Regions from separate parts of the Kitasatospora sp. NPDC023118 genome, predicted to be linked through region 2. Evidence: riboswitches for the same ligand, from Rfam matches in the RefSeq annotation. Region 2 holds a riboswitch; each other region holds the start of a gene.
What was found. A riboswitch is a leader RNA that binds a small molecule or an ion and turns the genes downstream of it on or off. The one in region 2 is predicted to bind cobalamin.
Positions count from the first base shown of each region.

Region 1: another riboswitch for cobalamin. It lies ahead of nicT (Nickel transporter NicT); the one in region 2 lies ahead of ACZ3UD_RS20080 (peptidase).
Region 3: another riboswitch for cobalamin. It lies ahead of ACZ3UD_RS07870 (ribonucleoside-diphosphate reductase subunit alpha); the one in region 2 lies ahead of ACZ3UD_RS20080 (peptidase).

Region 1 is NZ_JBVHHW010000013.1:30,018-35,837, reverse strand. It holds gene ACZ3UD_RS18425 (M24 family metallopeptidase) at 1-20, opposite strand, end outside; gene rpmG (50S ribosomal protein L33) at 245-409, shown strand; gene ACZ3UD_RS18415 (type B 50S ribosomal protein L31) at 406-714, shown strand; gene ACZ3UD_RS18410 (helix-turn-helix domain-containing protein) at 777-1,349, opposite strand; gene ACZ3UD_RS18405 (EamA family transporter) at 1,501-2,352, shown strand; gene nicT (Nickel transporter NicT) at 2,361-3,470, opposite strand; cobalamin riboswitch at 3,503-3,695, opposite strand; gene ACZ3UD_RS18395 (ArsR/SmtB family transcription factor) at 3,777-4,160, shown strand; gene ACZ3UD_RS18390 (hypothetical protein) at 4,231-5,820, shown strand, end outside.
Region 2 is NZ_JBVHHW010000014.1:134,313-140,132, reverse strand. It holds gene ACZ3UD_RS20100 (enoyl-CoA hydratase/isomerase family protein) at 1-550, shown strand, start outside; gene mmsB (3-hydroxyisobutyrate dehydrogenase) at 547-1,434, shown strand; gene ACZ3UD_RS20090 (enoyl-CoA hydratase) at 1,431-2,207, shown strand; gene cobF (precorrin-6A synthase (deacetylating)) at 2,255-3,013, opposite strand; cobalamin riboswitch at 3,148-3,268, shown strand; gene ACZ3UD_RS20080 (peptidase) at 3,368-4,435, shown strand; gene ACZ3UD_RS20075 (flagellar hook-length control protein FliK) at 4,471-4,950, shown strand; gene ACZ3UD_RS20070 (prenyltransferase/squalene oxidase repeat-containing protein) at 5,458-5,820, opposite strand, start outside.
Region 3 is NZ_JBVHHW010000004.1:355,543-361,362, reverse strand. It holds gene ACZ3UD_RS07880 (protein-L-isoaspartate O-methyltransferase family protein) at 1-438, shown strand, start outside; gene ACZ3UD_RS07875 (ribonucleotide-diphosphate reductase subunit beta) at 449-1,444, opposite strand; gene ACZ3UD_RS07870 (ribonucleoside-diphosphate reductase subunit alpha) at 1,468-3,873, opposite strand; cobalamin riboswitch at 4,065-4,190, opposite strand; gene ACZ3UD_RS07865 (hypothetical protein) at 4,409-5,557, shown strand; gene ACZ3UD_RS07860 (glycoside hydrolase family 26 protein) at 5,695-5,820, shown strand, end outside.

The DNA.
Region 1 (5,820 bases), on a different contig from region 2:
CCCGTGTACGCATCGGCCATGCGTCGAGCCTACGAACCCCCGGCCCGAACCGCCCGCCGAGCACCCCCGGGGGAGGGCGACGGTCGCACGCCGCTGCTCGTTCTCGGCCATCGGGCCCCCGCGCACGCCTGCGGGAATGGGCGGGACGGAGTTCACGTTGAGGCAAGATGAAAACGACTTCCATTTCGGTGTACGGTTTCGACCCAGCCCCCGAACCCGACACCCGAGGCCCAGGAGGACCCCCATGGCCCGCAGCGAACTACGCCCCGTGATCAAGCTCCGCTCCACCGCCGGCACCGGCTACACGTACGTGACCCGCAAGAACCGCCGGAACGACCCGGACCGGATGGTCCTGCGCAAGTACGACCCGGTCGTGGGCCGGCACGTCGACTTCCGCGAAGAGCGCTGAACGAACGCACCGCAACCACCCGGCGGAGCCCAGCCAGGAAGTCCGGAATCCACCCCGGCTACCGCCCGGTCGCCTTCCGTGACAAGGTCGGCGGCCTCGCCTTCCTCACCCCGGCCTTCGGCCGGGGGACCCCCACGACGGTCACCGGTGACCGCACCGTCGAGTGGGAGGACGGCAGCACCTATCCGGTGATCGGCGTCGAGAGCTCCTCGGCGAGCCACCCCTTCTACACCGGCCAGTCCCGGGCGCTCGACACCGCCGGCCGGGTCGAGCAGTTCCGCCGCCGGTACGGCGACCGGCACTGACGACGAACGAAACGGCGCCTCCCCGCCCGGGGGAGGCGCCGTTTCGGCGTACGGAAGCGGCCTCAGCGCGGCGGCGGGACCGACACCACCATGGTCAGCCGCAGCGCCCGCTCCCCCGCATTGCGGTAGACGTGCGCGTACGAGGCGTCGAAGGAGACCGTGCTGCCGGCCGGTACCGGGTGGTCCGTACCGTCGTGCACCAGGGTCAGCTCGCCCTCGTCGACCCGGACGATCTCCACCGTCCCGGCCGGATGCGGATCGGAGGAGTACTCCTCGCCCGGCTCCATCCGCCACTCCCACAGCTCCAGCGGCCCGGGCGCCTCGATCCCGTGCAGCAGGGTGCCGGTCCCGCCGCTCACACCGGTCCAGAGCGGCACGGCCTGGTCGCCGGGGATGATCCGGACGTCCGGGCCCTCCTCGTAGTCGAGCAGCGTGGCGATGGAGACGCCGAGCGCGTCGCCGAGCCGGACCACGGTGGCCACGCTCGGGTTGGTGCGGCCCTGCTCGATCTGGACGATCATGCCGCGGCTCACCCCGGATCGGGCGGCGAGGGCGTCCAGGGTGTGGCCGCGCTCGGCGCGCAGCCGCTTGAGGTTCCGGGCGAGGGCCTGGGAGACGAGGTCGGGGTCCGGCACGCGGGCAGTCCTCCGGTGTCCACAGTACGGAAAGTGCAGAATATTGTTCGGCGAAGTCCAACTTGGTGAACTACGCTGCCTTCTCGGCAACGAGTCCATCCGACTGTACTTCGGAGTGCATTGTGCTGTCCTCGATCTCCTGGCACCTCCAGTGACCGTCCTGCTCGCCCTCTGCGCCAGTCTGCTCACCGGCCTGGGCGACTTCGGCGGCGGCGTCCTCACCCGCAGACTGCCCGCACTCGCCGTCGTGGTCATCTCCCAGGCCGCGGCCACCGTCGTCCTCCTCCTCGCGGTCCTGGCCACCGGCGGCTGGGCGGACGCCTCCCCCGCCCTCTGGTACGCCGTCGCCGCCGGGGTGATCGGCCCGTTCGCGATGCTCGCCTTCTACCGGGCGCTCGCGCTCGGCCCGATGGGCGTGGTGTCCCCGCTGGCCACCGTCGGCGTCGTGGTGCCGGTCGGCGTCGGGCTGGCGCTCGGCGAGCGACCCGGTCTCGGCCAGGTGGCCGGGATCGCGGTGGCCGTGGCGGGCGTGGTGCTGGCCGGCGGCCCCGAGCGCGGCGGGCCGACCGCCGCCCGTACGGCCCTGCTGCTCACCCTGGCCGCCGCGTTCGGCTTCGGCACCAACATGGCCCTGCTCGCCCAGGCCTCGGCCGGAGGAGGGCTGCTGCTCATGCTGTGCGTCCAGCGGCTCGTCAACGTCGCCGTCGGCGGCACCGCGCTGCTGATCGGCCTGCGCGGTACCGACACCTCCGGGCTGCTGCCCGAGCTGCGCGCCCGGCTGCCCCTGCTCACCGCCGTCGGGCTGGCCGACGTCGCCGGCAACGCCACGTACGCGATGGCCTCGCACAGCGGCTCGGCGGCGGTGGCCGCCGTGCTCGCCTCGCTCTACCCCGTCGTCACCGCGCTGCTGGCGCGCGGAGTGCTCAAGGAGCGGCTGCGCCCGGTCCAGGTGGTCGGCGCCGGGCTCGCCGTCGCGGGCACGCTGCTGCTCGCGGCAGCGTGACCGACGGGCTACTCCGCGGGCGTCCAGCGCTTCTCGACCCCGGCCAGCTTCCAGTAGGCGATCGCGATCGCCCACACCACCACGAACAGCCCGGCGATCGCGTACCCGACGTTGTCCAGCGAGATGTCCGCGATGAACCCGGTGACCGGGTCGGTCAGGTCGAGCTTCTCGTGCAGCACCCCGACCAGCTCGATGGTGCCGATGATGAAGGCCACCGCGATCGACAGCCCGGTGATGGTCAGGTTGTAGTACACCTTGCGCACCGGGTTGGAGAACGCCCACTGGTACGCGAAGTTCATGAAGGTCCCGTCCAGGGTGTCGAACAGGCTCATCCCCGCCGCGAACAGCAGCGGCAGGCAGACGATCGCGTACCAGGGCAGCCCGGCCGCCGCACCCGAGCCGGCCATCACCATCAGGGTGACCTCGGTCGCGGTGTCGAAGCCCAGGCCCAGCACCATGCCCACCGGGAACATCTGCCCGGGCCGGGTGATCGAGCGGGTCGCCCGGTTCAGCACCCGGGCCATAAGGCCGCGCGAGTTGAGGTGCTCCTCCAGCTGAGCCTCGTCGTACTTCCCGGCCCGCATCGAGCGGAACACCTTGAGGATGCCGAGCAGCGCCGCCAGGTTGAGCGCGCCGATCAGGTAGAGGAAGGCGCCGGAGGCCGTGGTGCCGACCAGCCCGAGCCACTTGTGGGTGGCCGAGTCGTCGTCCATCAGCGTGTTCGCCAGCTGCGCGCCGCCCGCCACCAGGGCGGCCATGATGACCACCATCGAGGAGTGCCCGAGGGCGAACCAGAAGCCGACCGAGACCGGCCGCTTGCCGTCCGCCATCAGCTTGCGGGTGGTGTTGTCGATCACCGCGATGTGGTCGGCGTCGAAGGCGTGCCGCATGCCGAGGGTGTACGCGGTGATGCCCAGGCCCACCCCGAAGACCTGGGTGCCGACGGCGTAGTTGTGCGGCGCGACCAGGAAGACGAGCGTCCCGAAGGCCACCACGTGCATGGCCAGGATCACCCCCATCAACCCGGCCGTGCGGAGGGTGTCCTCGCGCTTCCATCTGAAGGTGGGCAGGACGGAGGGGGCCGCCTCGACGGGCGCGGCGGTTTCGGGCAGGGTCATCTTCGGATCACGCTCCAGCACCTCGTGGAATGACTTCGTGAGATGCCGTGGCCGGTCTCCTGGCTTACGGGGCTTCCGGACCCGCCTTCCCAAGCGCACGAGGCGCCCAGTGGCACGTGGGTACGGACAACTCTCCCCCGATCACAGTGGCGAGGGCCGCTCCGGACTGGGACCCCTGAGGTTCCGTCACCGGTCTTCCCGAGCACCACGGCGGGGAACACCGTAGGGCTCCGGCACCACCCTCGCAAGGTTGCGCACCTGTGCAGGTGTCCAGGATCACAGGCCACTGCCTGCAAGAATGTCCGCATGCATCTCGTACCGGCCGACCGCGCGGGCCACCGCACCATCGACGGCCACCGGGTCTGCGAGGCCATCGCCGCGATCGGCGACACCGCGCACGTCCGGTCCTGGGCCGAGCGGTTCTCCCTGCTCGCCGACCCCGGACGGCTCGCCCTGCTGCTCGCCCTGCACCGAGCCGGCCCGCTCGCCGTCACCGACCTGGCGGTTGCCACCGGCATGCGCGACCCCGCCGTCTCCCAAGCCCTGCGACTGCTGCGCACGGCGGGCGTGGTCACCGGGGACAAGGACGGACGCGTGGTGCGCTACCGGCTCGCGGACAACAGCATGCGCCCCCTCCTCGACGAGTGCGCCGCCGGAGAGCACCACGAACCCACCGCAGCGGCGGGCTGACCGACACTCGGGCCCGGCCGTCTCTCGCAAGGGGCACCCCGGGAGCGGCCCGGATGAGTACGATCATGAGGTGCCGTCCCACCCCCACGTCTGGCCCGCCGACCGCTGGAACACCCGCCCGGTCAAGGCCCGCGTGCTGGCGGTCGCCCGCACCCTCACCTCGGCGACCCGGGTCCTGGACGTCCTCACCCTGCTGAACCAGGACGGCATCGAACGGTACTTCACCGTCAACCCCGGCTCCGCCTTCGCCGACCGCGGCCTCACCGACTACCTGCGCGGCCTGCCCGGCTACACCGTGCTGGAGTGGGAGGACGCCGTCCGCCGCCGCTTCGACCTGGCCGTCGCCTGCGCCGTCCACGCCTCCATGCACCGGCTGGACGCCCACCTGGTCGTTCTCCCGCACGGCGCCGGCTACAACCGCCTGGTCACCGAGTCCACCGGCGACACGGTCAGCGCCGCGGGCCTGTCCCGCAACGAACTCACCCACCGGGGGCGGGTGTTCGTGGACGTCCTCGGCCTCTCCCACCCCGAGCAGCTGGATCGGCTGCGGGTCTCCTGCCCCGAGGCCCTGGACGTCGCCCGGGTGGTCGGCGACCCGTGCTTCGACCGGATCCTCGGCAGCGAACGCTCCCGGGACGCCTACCGCGCCGCACTCGGCGCCGTCGACGGCCGCCGGCTCGTCGTCGTCAACTCCACCTGGAGCGGGCACTCGTTACTCGGCCGCCGCCCCGACCTGCCCCGCCGCCTGGTCCGCCGGCTGCCCGCCGACGAGTACACGGTGGCCGTCGTGCTGCACCCCAACATCTGGAGCCGGCACGACCCCGAGGCCCTGCTCGACGACGCCCGCCGGATGGGTCTGCGGCTGATCCCGCCGCACCAGGGCTGGCAGGCCGCGCTGGTCGCCGCCGACTGCCTGATCGGCGACCACGGCTCGGTCTCCGTCTACGGCGCCGCCCTGGGCCGCCGCACCCTGCTGGTCGCCACCGGCGCCGCCGAACTCGACCCGCACTCCCCCAGCTACGCCTTCGGCCAGGCCGCGCCCGTCCTCGACCCGGACGGCGACCTCGCCGCCCAGCTCGAACAGGCCCTGGCCCGGGACCCGGCCGACCTCAGCGACATCACGGACCGCTCGCTCGCCCACCGCGGCGAATCCGCCCGGCTGCTGCGCCCGCTGCTCTACTCCTTCCTGGAGCGCCTGGACGAACCCGAGGGCGAACCCGTCCTTCCGCCCTACCCCAAGCCCGTCCCGCGCCCCGGCGGCACCGACCGGCCCACCGCGTACGACGTCGAGGGCAAGAGCGAGGGGACGGAGGTCAGCCTGCGGCGCTACCCCTTCGACCCGAACGACCCCGCCCCGCGCGGCTTCCACGCGCTCACCGACGACCACCCGGGCGACGCCCTGCGCTACACCGCCGAGGTCCTCGCCCGCACCGAGCCGCACGCCGAACACCCCGCCGCCCACTGGCTCGCCGACACCGCCGCCGAACTCCCCGGCCTCGCCGTCGCGGTGGCCGCCCTCGGCCCGGCCCGCCACCTGCTCAGGCTGCACACCGGCCAGCTGCTGGAGGCCCTCGCCGAACGGGACTTCGGCCGCGCCGAGCCCGTCCTCGACCCGCTGCTGCTCGGCTCCGCCGTGGCCTCCTGGCTCGCCGACGGCGGC
Region 2 (5,820 bases):
CGCCGCGGACGCGCTGCTCTGCGGGCTCGCCGACCACTTCGTGACGGCCGAGCGCCTCCCGGCTTTGCTCGACGACCTGGCCGAGCTGCCCGTGCACGACGCCCTCGAACGGCACGTCGAACCCGCACCGCCCGGCCGGCTGGACGGGCAGCGCGCGTGGATCGACAGCTGCTACGCGGCCGGCACCGTCGAGGAGATCCTCGACCGGCTGCGGGACAGCGGTGAACCCGAGGCGAAGAAGGCCGTGGACCGGATCATCGCCAACTCGCCCACAGCCGTGAAGGCGACGCTGGCGGCGTTGCGCCGGGCCCGTGAACTGGGGCCGCTGGAGGCGGTGCTGGACCAGGAGTACCGCACCTCCTGCGCGGCGCTCGCCACGCGGGACCTCGCGGAGGGCATCCGGGCCCAGGTGATCGACAAGGACCGTTCGCCGCAGTGGAGCCCGGACACGCTGAGTGCCGTCGAACCCGCCGCCGTGGCCCGCTACTTCGCCCCGCTCGGCGAGCGCGAGCTCGGCCTCGCCGCCACCACACCCCTGGAGCGCTGGTGACCCACAGCATCGGATTCATCGGACTGGGCAACATGGGCGGCCCGATGGCCGCCAACCTGGTCAAGGCCGGGCACCGGGTGACCGGCTACGATCTGGTGCCGGAGGCGTTGCGGCAGGCGGAGGAGGTCGGCATCCGCCCGGCGCAGTCCGCGGCCGAGGCGGCGAGCGAGGCCGACGTCGTCATCAGCATGCTGCCGGCCGGCCGCCACGTCCTGGCCGCCTACGCGGAGCTGCTGCCCGCCGCCAGCCCGGGAACGCTCTTCGTCGACTGCTCCACGATCGACGTCGCGGATGCCAGGGCGGCGCACGAGCTCGCGGTGAACGCCGGGCACCGCGCGGTGGACGCGCCGGTCTCCGGCGGGGTGGTCGGCGCGACGGCCGCGAGCCTCACCTTCATGGTCGGCGCGGAGAAGGAGCAGTTCGAGAGCGCCCGCCCGGTGCTGGAGGCGATGGGCCGCAAGGTGGTGCACTGCGGCGCGGCCGGCGCGGGGCAGGCGGCGAAGATCTGCAACAACATGATCCTCGGCATCTCGATGATCGCGGTCAGCGAGGCGTTCGTCCTCGGGGAGAGCCTGGGGCTCAGCCACCAGGCGCTGTTCGACGTCGCCTCGACGGCCTCCGGCCAGTGCTGGGCACTCACCACTAACTGTCCGGTCCCCGGACCGGTGCCGGCCAGTCCGGCGAACCGCGGGTACGCGGCCGGGTTCTCCGCCGCGCTGATGTCCAAGGACCTCGGACTGGCCGCCGGGGCCGCCGAGGCGGCGGGCCTGCCCACCGAGCTCGGACGCAGGGCAGCGCAGTTGTACGCGGACTTCGCGGCGGCCGAGGGTGCGGGCCTGGACTTCTCGGCGATCATCACCACTTTGAGGGAGGGCGGCAAGTGACCGGTTACGAGACGATCCTGGTCGAGCGCAAGGGACGGGTGGGGCTGATCACGCTCGACCGGCCGAAGGCGCTCAACGCGCTCAACACGCTCCTGATGAACGAAGTCGTCGCGGCGGCAACGGACTTCGACCGGGACCCGGACATCGGCTGTCTGGTGGTTACCGGCTCGGACAAGGCCTTCGCGGCCGGCGCCGACATCAAGGAGATGCAGCCCCTCGAGTTCGTCGACGCCTACCTCGGCGACTGGTTCGCCGCCTGGGACCGCTTCGCCACCCTGCGCAAGCCGGTCGTCGCGGCCGTCGCCGGCTACGCGCTGGGCGGCGGCTGCGAGCTGGCGATGATGTGCGACATCCTGCTGGCGGCGGACACCGCGAAGTTCGGACAGCCGGAGATCAAGCTCGGCGTCATCCCGGGCATCGGCGGCTCGCAGCGGCTGACCCGGGCGGTCGGCAAGGCGAAGGCGATGGAGCTGTGCCTGACCGGCCGGATGATGGGCGCCGAGGAGGCCGAGCGGGCCGGCCTGGTCTCCCGCATCGTCCCCGCCGACCAGCTGCTGGCCGAGGCCCTGGCCACCGCCGAGACCGTCGCGGCGATGTCCACCCCGGCGGCGATCATGCTCAAGGAGGCCGTCAACCGGTCGTACGAGACGACCCTCGCCGAGGGCGTCCGCTTCGAACGCCGCCTCTTCCACGCCACCTTCGCGACGGCTGATCAGAAGGAGGGCATGGCGGCCTTCGCGGAGAAGCGCCCGCCGGAGTTCCACAACCGCTGACGGCACCCGCGGTGCGCCGCCCTTCGTCCGGGGCGGCGCACCGCCCGTCAGCTCTCCGACCGCCGGAGCAGGTAGGTGTCCATGATCCAGCCCTTGCGCTTGCGGGCCCGCTCGCGCAGCTCGCGGATCCGCGGGGCGGCCTCGGCGAGCGGGCCGGCGACGAGGATCTCGTCAGGGGTGCCGAGGTAGGCGCCGTAGTGGATCTCCAGCCCCTCCGGGTCGATCTCGGTGAAGGCCGCCCGGCCGTCGAGCATCACCACCACGTCGTCCACGCCGTCGGGGAAGCCTTCGGCCAGGCGGCGGCCGGTGGTGATCTGGACCGGGCGGCCGACCCGGGTCAGCGTGGTGCGGTGACGGGCGGCGAGCGCGGAGACGCTGCTGATGCCCGGGATCACCTCGTAGTCGAACGCGACGGTCCCCCGGGCCCGGACGTCGGCCACCACGGCGATGACGCTGTCGTAGAGGCTCGGGTCGCCCCAGACCAGGAACGCCCCCGTCTCGCCCTCGCCGAGGTGTTCGGCGACCAGCCGCTCGACCAGGTCGGCACGGCGGCCGCGCCAGTCGTCCACGGCTGCCGCGTACGCGGGGGTGGTGCGGTCCCGCTCCGTGTCCGGCACCTCGACCACGCGATGTCCGGGCTGCCCGTGTTCGGTCAGGATCCGGCGACGCAGTCGGATCAGGTCCTGCCGTTCCTCGCTCTTGTCGAGGATGAAGAAGACGTCCGTGCGGGCGAGCGCCTTGACCGCCTGCAGGGTGAGGTGGTCGGGGTCGCCCGCGCCGATGCCGATGACGAGGATGTGCCGCATGGGAGGCATTCTGCCGCCCGCTCCGCTGCGGTCCCGTCCGACAGGCGGGGTGTGCCGGCGAACCTCGTTGGGTCCGCCGTGATGTGACGCACGATCCCTTGACCCGATCTTTTCCGTTTCGCCATGATGAGCCGTCACGTTGTGACTCCGTCGATGGGGGAAGTCCGGTCCGAGTCCGGCGCTGACCCGCAACGGTAGGCCGCCGACGTCATGTCGGTGGCGAGCCCGAGTACCCGTCGGCGGGGATGTGTCGTCCCCTCCTCCCGTCGTGGTCTGCGGGCCGGAGCTCCGAGGGCTGCCCGGCGTGTTGCCGACGTCCTCCGGGCCCCTGCGTCCAGGCCCGGAAAGGCACCCATGCCCGCGCTCCGCCGCACCCTCGGTCTGCTCGCGATACCCGCCCTGGCGCTCGCCACCGCGCTCCCGGTGGCGACCGCCGCCCACGCCGACACGACGTCCTCCCGGACCGTTCGTCCCGACGCCGCCGCGGGCGGCTGGCTGGCCCGCCAGCTCGTGGACGGCGACCACTTCGAGTCCGTCTTCAACGGCACCACCTACCCCGACCAGGGCCTGACCATCGACGCCGTGCTGGCGTTCGCCGCCTCGCACAGCTCCGACGAGGCTGCCGCGAAGGCCACCGCCTGGCTGGCGAAGCCCGAGATCATCTCCGGTTACCTGGGCGACGGCACCACCGAGGCCTACGCGAGCGCCACCGCGAAGCTGCTGCTCGCCGTCGAGGTACGCGGAGGGAACCCGGCGTCCTTCGGGGGCGTCGACCTGCCGGCCCGGCTGCGCTCGCTCCAGACCGCCGAAGGACGGTTCTCCGACCGCTCGCAGTGGGGCGACTACAGCAACGCCTTCGGCCAGTCCCTCGCCCTGATCGCCCTGCACCGCACCCCCGGCGGCGCCCCCGCCGAGGCCGTCGACTTCCTGGCGAACAGCCAGTGCGTGGACGGCGGTTACCCGGTCTCCTTCGGCCAGCCCACCTGCACCAGTGACCCCGACGCCACCGCGCTCGCCGCCCAAGCCCTCGCCGCCACCGGCCGCACCGCCAAGGCGGACACCGGCCTCACCTGGCTGACCTCCCACCAGAACGCCGACGGCGGCTTCGCGGCCGCCGGGGCGACCGCCTCCAACGCCAACACCACCGGCCTGGCCACCCAGGCACTGCTCGCCGGTGGGCGCCTCGGTGCCGGCCTCAAGGGCTGGAGCCGGCTGGTGAAGTTCCAGCAGGGCTGCTCCGCCGACCCGGCGGTGCGCGGCGCGGTCGCCTACGACGCATCCGGCTTCAACGCGGGCAACGGCGCCCGGGCCACCGCGCAGGCCGTCCTCGGCCTGGCCGGCACCCCGCTGGCCACCCTCTCTGCCGCCGGGGCGCGCCCGGACGCACCCACCCTGGCCTGCCCGGCCCCGGCCACCCGCTGACACGTCGAACCCCTGATCCCACGAGGAGAGTTCCGATGACCGACACCCCCAGCCCGGCCCGACCGGCCCGCCGCACGCTCGGGTCGATCGCCGCGGCCGCGGCCCTCACCGCCGGCCTGCTCGGCGTCTCCGCCGTCCAGGCCCCGCAGGCCCGGGCCGCCGCCTGCGACGGCACCACCGGCGTCACCGTCGTGGTCGACTTCACTGCCGTCGGCGGCGGCATCGAGACCGGCTGCGCCCCCGGCGACCCCGCCAACGGGCTCGCCGCGCTCACCGGCGCCGGGTTCTCGTACGCCTTCCACCCCCGCTTCCCGGGCTTCGTCTGCAAGATCAACGCACTGCCCGCCACCTGCACCAACCCGACCGGCAGCGCCTACTGGTCGTACTGGCACGCCCAGCACGGCGGACCGTGGTCGTACAGCAGCCTGGGCGCGGGCAGCTACAACCCGGCGCCCGGCGACGTCGAGGGCTGGTCGTTCGGCGCCGGCGCCCAGCCGGGCATCACGGCCCCCTGACACGTGGCAAGCCGGCGCCCGGGCTCCATGAGGGAGGACGGGGCGCCGGCGTCCCGGGCTCATCCGTCGTGGGACGCTTGCCGTCGTCGGACGAGGTGACCGACGAGCAGCACAGTGACGACCGCAGCCACGGTGAACAGCAGGGTGTCGGCCACGATTCCCGAAGTGGTCAGCCACGCTGGTTCATTGCCGTCCGGCAGGCTCGTCCCGGCGAACAGCCCACCGACTTCGGTCAGCAGCTCTCGTACGAGGTAGACGGCAGCCAGTTACGGCGAGCCCGACGGGCAGGGTGAGGACGATCGACGCGAGGTAGAAGCGTCCGTTCTCCGTCAGCCCGCCCTGAGTGGCCAGGGCGGCGATCAGGGCGACGAAGCAGCCCGCCGCCCACCTGGAAGCACTCATCGGTACCCATCCCCCTGTTGTGCGGCCCGGGCGCGGAGCCCCCGGGCCGTCGTGATTCGTCCGGTGCCGACGCGGATCGACCGGCGATCGGCCGCGCCCGTGCGGTCAGCTGCCGTAGCGCAGCGACACGGTGTCGCCGAGGTGGACGGTGCTGGCCCGGGTGGCGGCCGTGGCGGTGGCGCCGTCCAGGCTGACCTTCCAGGTGGAGGAGCCGCTGTTGGCGGTGCCGTTGAGCGCGGTGACGGTTCCGCCGCCGGTGGACGGGGTGACGGAAGTGACGCAGCCGCCGGGAACGGCAGTAGCCGCCGCGTCGAGGACGTCACCGAGGGTCGCGGTGGTGCCGGTCGGAGCGAGGGTGACGGCGCAGACCTTGAGGGCGCCGGTGCCGTCGTCGACGACCAGGGCGAGCTTCGCCGCGGTGCCGGCGGTGAAGCCGGTGGTGGCGGCCCACGTCGGTTCGCCGGCGGC
Region 3 (5,820 bases), on a different contig from region 2:
TGGGTGCCGACCGGCTACACGAAAGTGCGTGGCACCGGCGGCCCTGACACCGAGCGGCTCATCGAATGCGACCTCGCCCCGCTCGCCGACGACTGGGACCTGCGTTTCGCGGTGCGCGTCGCCGTTCCGGACGCCATCCTGATCACCAGCCGGGACGAGGACGGCGTCAACGCCTGGATCCACGACGGCAACGCGTCGTGGGCGGCGCTGTCCGCGCGTGGCGACGGCAGCACCGTGCTGCACCAAGGCGGCCCGCAGCGCATCGGCGACGAACTGCTGACTGCCTGGTCGCAGTGGGAGGCTCACGGCCGCCCGACGCCGTACGACTACGGGATCACCGTCACGCCGGAGCAGCAGTGGGCGTGGCTGCGCGATGAGGACGGGCCGAGCTGGCCCATCGGAGAAGCGGGGGAGCGCCGAGCGGCGCTCCCCCGCTGAACCCTGCTTCCTAGAAGTCGTCGTCGAAGGACACCGAGCCCTCGACGGCGACCTGGTACGCCGAGACCCGGCGCTCGAAGAAGTTGGTCAGCTCCTGGACGTTCTGGAGCTCCATGAAGCCGAACGGGTTGGTCGACCCGTAGCGGATCGGCATGCCGAGGCGGGCCAGGCGCTGGTCGGCAACAGCCTCCAGGTACTGGCGCATGGAGTCGGTGTTCATGCCGGCGAGACCGTCACCGCACAGGTCCTGGGCGAACTGGAGCTCGGCCTCGACGGCCTCCTCCAGCATCTCCGTGACCTGCTTGGCCATCTCGTCGTCGAAGAGGTCGGGCTCCTCCTCGCGAACGGTGTCCACGACCGACATCGCGAAGTCCATGTGCATGGACTCGTCGCGGAACACCCAGTTGGTACCGGTCGCAAGGCCGTGCAGCAGACCCCGGCTCCGGAACCAGTACACGTAGGCGAAGGCGCCGTAGAAGAACAGGCCCTCCACACAAGCCGCGAAGCAGATCAGGTTCAGGAGGAACGCGCGGCGGTCCTCCTTCGTCTGCAGCGACTCGATGTGGTCGACCGCGTTCATGTACTTGAAGCAGAACTTGGCCTTCTGCGCGATGGAGGGGATGTTCTCCACGGCAGCAAAGGCAGCCGCGCGGTCCTCCGGGTCGGGCAGGTAGGTGTCCAGCAGCGTCAGGTAGAACTGCACATGGACGGCCTCCTCGAACAGCTGACGCGACAGGTACAGCCGCGCCTCCGGGGAGTTGATGTGCTTGTAGAGGCTCAGCACCACGTTGTTCGCGACGATCGAGTCGCCCGTCGCGAAGAACGCGACCAGGCGGCCGATCAGGTGGCGCTCGCCCTCGCTCAGCTTCGCCAGGTCGGCGACGTCCGAGTGCAGGTCCACCTCCTCCACGGTCCAGGTGTTCTTGATCGCGTCGCGGTACCGGTCGTAGAACGACGGGTAGCGCATCGGGCGCAGGGTCAGCTCGAAGCCGGGGTCGAGCAGCATCTTGCGGTCTTCGTTCGGGGTGCTCACTGGCAGGCCTCGCAGGACTCGGGGTTCTCCAGGGAGCAGGCGATGGCGGCTTCCTGCTCCGGGGTGAGGGTCGGGGTGTTCACCGGCACGGGCGCGGCGGCGCGGGCGGCACCGGAGGCGGCCTGGGCGATGCGGGTGGCCGGGCGCGAGCGCAGGTAGTAGGTGGTCTTGAGACCGACCTTCCACGCGTAGGCGTACATCGAGCTGAGCTTGCCGATGGTCGGCGCCGCCATGAACAGATTGAGCGACTGACTCTGGTCCAGGTACGGCATGCGGGCCGCGGCCAGGTCGATCAGCGCGCGCTGCGGCAGCTCCCAGGCCGTCCGGTAGAGCGAACGGACCTCCTCCGGCAGCCAGTTGAACTCCTGCACCGAGCCGTTGGCGTCGCGCAGGGCGTCGCGGGTCTGCTGGTCCCAGACGCCGAGCTCCTTGAGCTCGCGCACCAGGTACGGGTTGACCTGGAGGAACTCCCCGCTCAGGGTCTCGCGCTTGAACAGGTTGGACACCTGCGGCTCGATGCACTCGTACACGCCGGCGATGGACGCGATGGTCGCGGTCGGGGCGATCGCGAGCAGGAGCGAGTTGCGCAGGCCGGTGACGGCGATGCGGGCGCGCAGCGCCGTCCAGCGGTCGGCCCACTGCGGGGCGGCCGTCGGGAAGTGGTCGATGTGCAGCTCGCCGCGGGCGGCGCGGGTCTCGCCGTAGGCCTCGTGGCGGCCCAGCTGCTCGGCCAGGTCGGCGGAGCGCTCGTAGGCGGTGAGCATGATGCGCTCGGCGATGAGCGTGGACAGCCGCGCGGCCTCGGCCGAGTCGAAGTCGATCCGCAGCTTGAAGAAGACGTCCTGCAGGCCCATCACGCCGAGGCCCACCGGCCGCCAGCGGGAGTTGGAGGTCCCGGCCTCAACCGTCGGGTAGAAGTTGATGTCCACCACGCGGTCGAGGAACGTCACGGCCGTACGGACGGTGGCGTCCAGCCGCTCCCAGTCCATGGCGCCGAGCAGGTCGTCGGCGGAAGCCCCGGCAGCGACGTGGGCGCCGAGGTTGACCGAGCCGAGGTTGCAGACGGCGGTCTCGGAGTCGTCCGTGACCTCCAGGATCTCGGTGCACAGGTTGGAGGAGTGCACCGTGCGGCCCGGCAGCGCGGTCTGGTTGGCGGCGCGGTTGGAGGCGTCCTTGAAGGTCATCCAGCCGTTGCCGGTCTGCGCCAGGGTGCGCATCATGCGGGCGTACAGGGTCTGCGCCGGGATGGTGCGGACGGCCTTGCCGGCCTGCTCGGCCTTGCGGTAGGCCTCGTCGAAGTCAGCCCCCCACAGGTCGACCAGCTCGGGCACGTCGGCGGGGGAGAACAGCGACCAGTCGGCGTTGGCGTTGACCCGGCGCATGAACTCGTCCGGGATCCAGTGCGCCAGGTTGAGGTTGTGGGTGCGGCGCGCCTCCTCACCGGTGTTGTCGCGCAGCTCCAGGAACTCCTCGATGTCGGCGTGCCAGGTCTCCAGGTAGACGCAGGCCGCGCCCTTGCGCCGGCCGCCCTGGTTGACCGCGGCGACCGAGGAGTCGAGGGTGCGCAGGAACGGGACGATGCCGTTGGACTTGCCGTTGGTGCCGCGGATCAGGCTGCCGCGCGAGCGGATGCGCGAGTAGGACAGGCCGATGCCGCCGGCGTGCTTGGACAGCCGGGCGATCTGCGCGTAGCGGTTGTAGATCGAGTCCAGGTTGTCCAACGGGGAGTCGAGCAGGTAGCAGCTCGACATCTGCGGGTGCCGGGTGCCGGAGTTGAAGAGCGTCGGCGAGGAGGTCAGGTACTCCAGGCGGCTCATCAGGCCGTACAGCTCGGCCACCTCGCGCACCGACTGCTCGGAGTCGCCGACCGCCAGGCCGCAGGCGACGCGGAGCAGGAAGTGCTGCGGGGTCTCGATCACCTTGCGGGTGATCGGGTGGCGCAGCAGGTAGCGGGACTGCACGGTGCGCAGACCGAAGTACTCGAAGCGGTCGTCGCCGGCGGTGTCGATCAGCGCGTCCAGGGCGGCGGCGTGCTTGGCGACGAAGGCCGCGGTGGTGTCGCCGATCAGGCCCTCGGTGTGGCCGACGGCGATCGAGGCGGAGAAGGAGACCGCGCCCTGGCTGTTCGCCTCGTCGACGATCTCCAGTGCGAGCAGACGGGCCGCCAGCTTCGAGTACTGGGGGTCCTCGGCGATCATCGACGCGGCGGCGTCCACGGCCAGCCCGCGCAGCTCGGCGAAGTCCGAGCCGGCGTGGCGGCCGCGCAGCGCGGCGGCGGCGACATGGCCGGGGTCCACCTCGGTGAGGTCGGCGCTGCGGTCGGTGAGAAGCCGCAGCAGCGCTCCGCCGGGGTCGGAGACCGTCGGGTCGGTGAAGGCGGTACCGGAGCCCTGGGCGGGCAGGGTGGCTGAGGCAGCGGTGGTCAAGGCGCTCTCTCCTGGCGGCGATCGGCGGCGGTGATCGGGTGGCACCGGACCGGTCTGGGCAGGGGAGCACGGCGCGAACGCAAACGGCGTCGCGCGACGGTGTCTCCCCGGCCCGCCCGCGAGGCCCGGAGGTGTACTGCTGGTGCTGGCGCGGCCTCTGCGGGAGGGCCGTGGGCACGCGGTCGGCAGGTACTCGGACTCGCGGACACGGCTGCTGGAGCCGCCCGCACACCGCTGCGGGGCAGTCCCGGATTCCCGCCGGGTTCCCCTGCATCGACAGCAGGAGTGAGCATACATGTAGTGGTGTCTCACTGATGCGGCACCACATGTAGTGCGGCGTGGTGTGTTGGCGCGATGACCGGCGGTACTGGGGCGGGTGGCGGTTCGTGCCCGTCCGGCGCCCGGATCCGCGCCTCGGGCGGGTCGGATCCGCACGCCCGCGTCCTGGTTTCGGCACGGAATGGTCACCGGACGGATCGACGGTCGGGGGGATGCCCTACGATCTGGGCGCATGAGCGACGGAACCGGCGTACCTGGGCACGGGCCGCAGGGAACGCCTCCCGCCGGGCCGGGGGGCGTACAGAATCAGCAGTCGGCGGTGCCGGGTCCGGTGCCGCCGCCGAGCGGCGGTTTCGGCCCGCCGCCGGCCTCGTACGGGCCGGTGGTGCCGTCCGCGCAGCCGCTCTCGCAGCCGGTCCCGCCGGTACCGCAGCCGCAGCCCCAGCCGGTCGCGCAGCCCCAGCCGGTACAGCCGCAGCCCCAGCCCCAGCCGGTGCAGCCGGCGGCCCCTCAGCCGCAGTGGCAGCAGCAGCCGCCCCAGCAGCCCGTGCCGCCGCAGCGCGTCGAGCCGAACTGGGAGGCGCTGGCGGACCGCAACGAGGCTGACGGCAAGCGCAAGCGCCGGATGAGGGTCATCGGCATCGTGGCCGCCGTCGTCCTGGTGGGTGGCCTGGCCGCGGGCGGCGTGATGCTCCTCGGCAAGAAGGACGACACCAAGAAGGCCGGCGGCGGTCCGGTCACCACCGTGTCCGCCTCGGGCAAGCCGACCCCCGGGCCGTCGAGCGCGAGCGCGACCCCGGGCGGCCAGACGGACGACCCGTCGAAGCCGATCTGGGAAGCCGCCACCGACCCGGCGCCGCAGGACGCGGGGGCGCTGTTCTCCGCGATGCAGGTGACGGTCAGCGGCGCGACCTGGAACCGGACCGTGGTCTCGCTGGACCAGCCCTGCTGGGACGGCAACTCCACCACCGGCGGTCTCGGCAAGATCCTCGGCGACCAGGGCTGCCAGAAGGTGCTCCGGGCGACGTACGTCTCCGGCGACAGCGCGGTGACCGTCGGTGTCGCGGTCTTCGACCACAAGATCCAGGCCGAGACCGCGATGAAGAACTACGCCGGCCAGCTCAAGGGCCTTCCCGCGGCCGGCGCCCCGGCGTTCTGCGCCAACCCCGGCTGCACCAGCACGCACGGCAGCCTGGGCCGGTACGCCTACTTCACCGTCGAGGGTTCGGCGAAGGGCGGAAACGCCCCCGATGCCACCGCGACCGCGGCGGCCTCCGGCTTCGCCGAGCACGTGAAGGGCCAGCTGCTCCGGCGGGCCAAGGCGGCGGGCTCCGCCACGCCCGGTTCGCAGGGCACACCGGCGGCCACCCCGGCCGGCTGACCTGTCGTGACACCCTGGTGCCGGCGGATCCGTTCGCCGGGACCGGGGGAGTGTGGCAGGCTCTCGGGAGTCATTCGTACGTGTGTTCCGGTTGCGTCCGTGGGGGTCGGTACCGGCAAGCAACCGGAGGAGCGGTCGTGGCCCTGCCCAGTGCCCTGCGCGGCAAGCCGGCCGTCCTGGCCGCGGCCGGGATCGTGGTCGTCGCGGGCACCTTCGCGCTGCTGGGCCGGGACGACCGGGCCGACGGCGAACAGCCCGCGCGG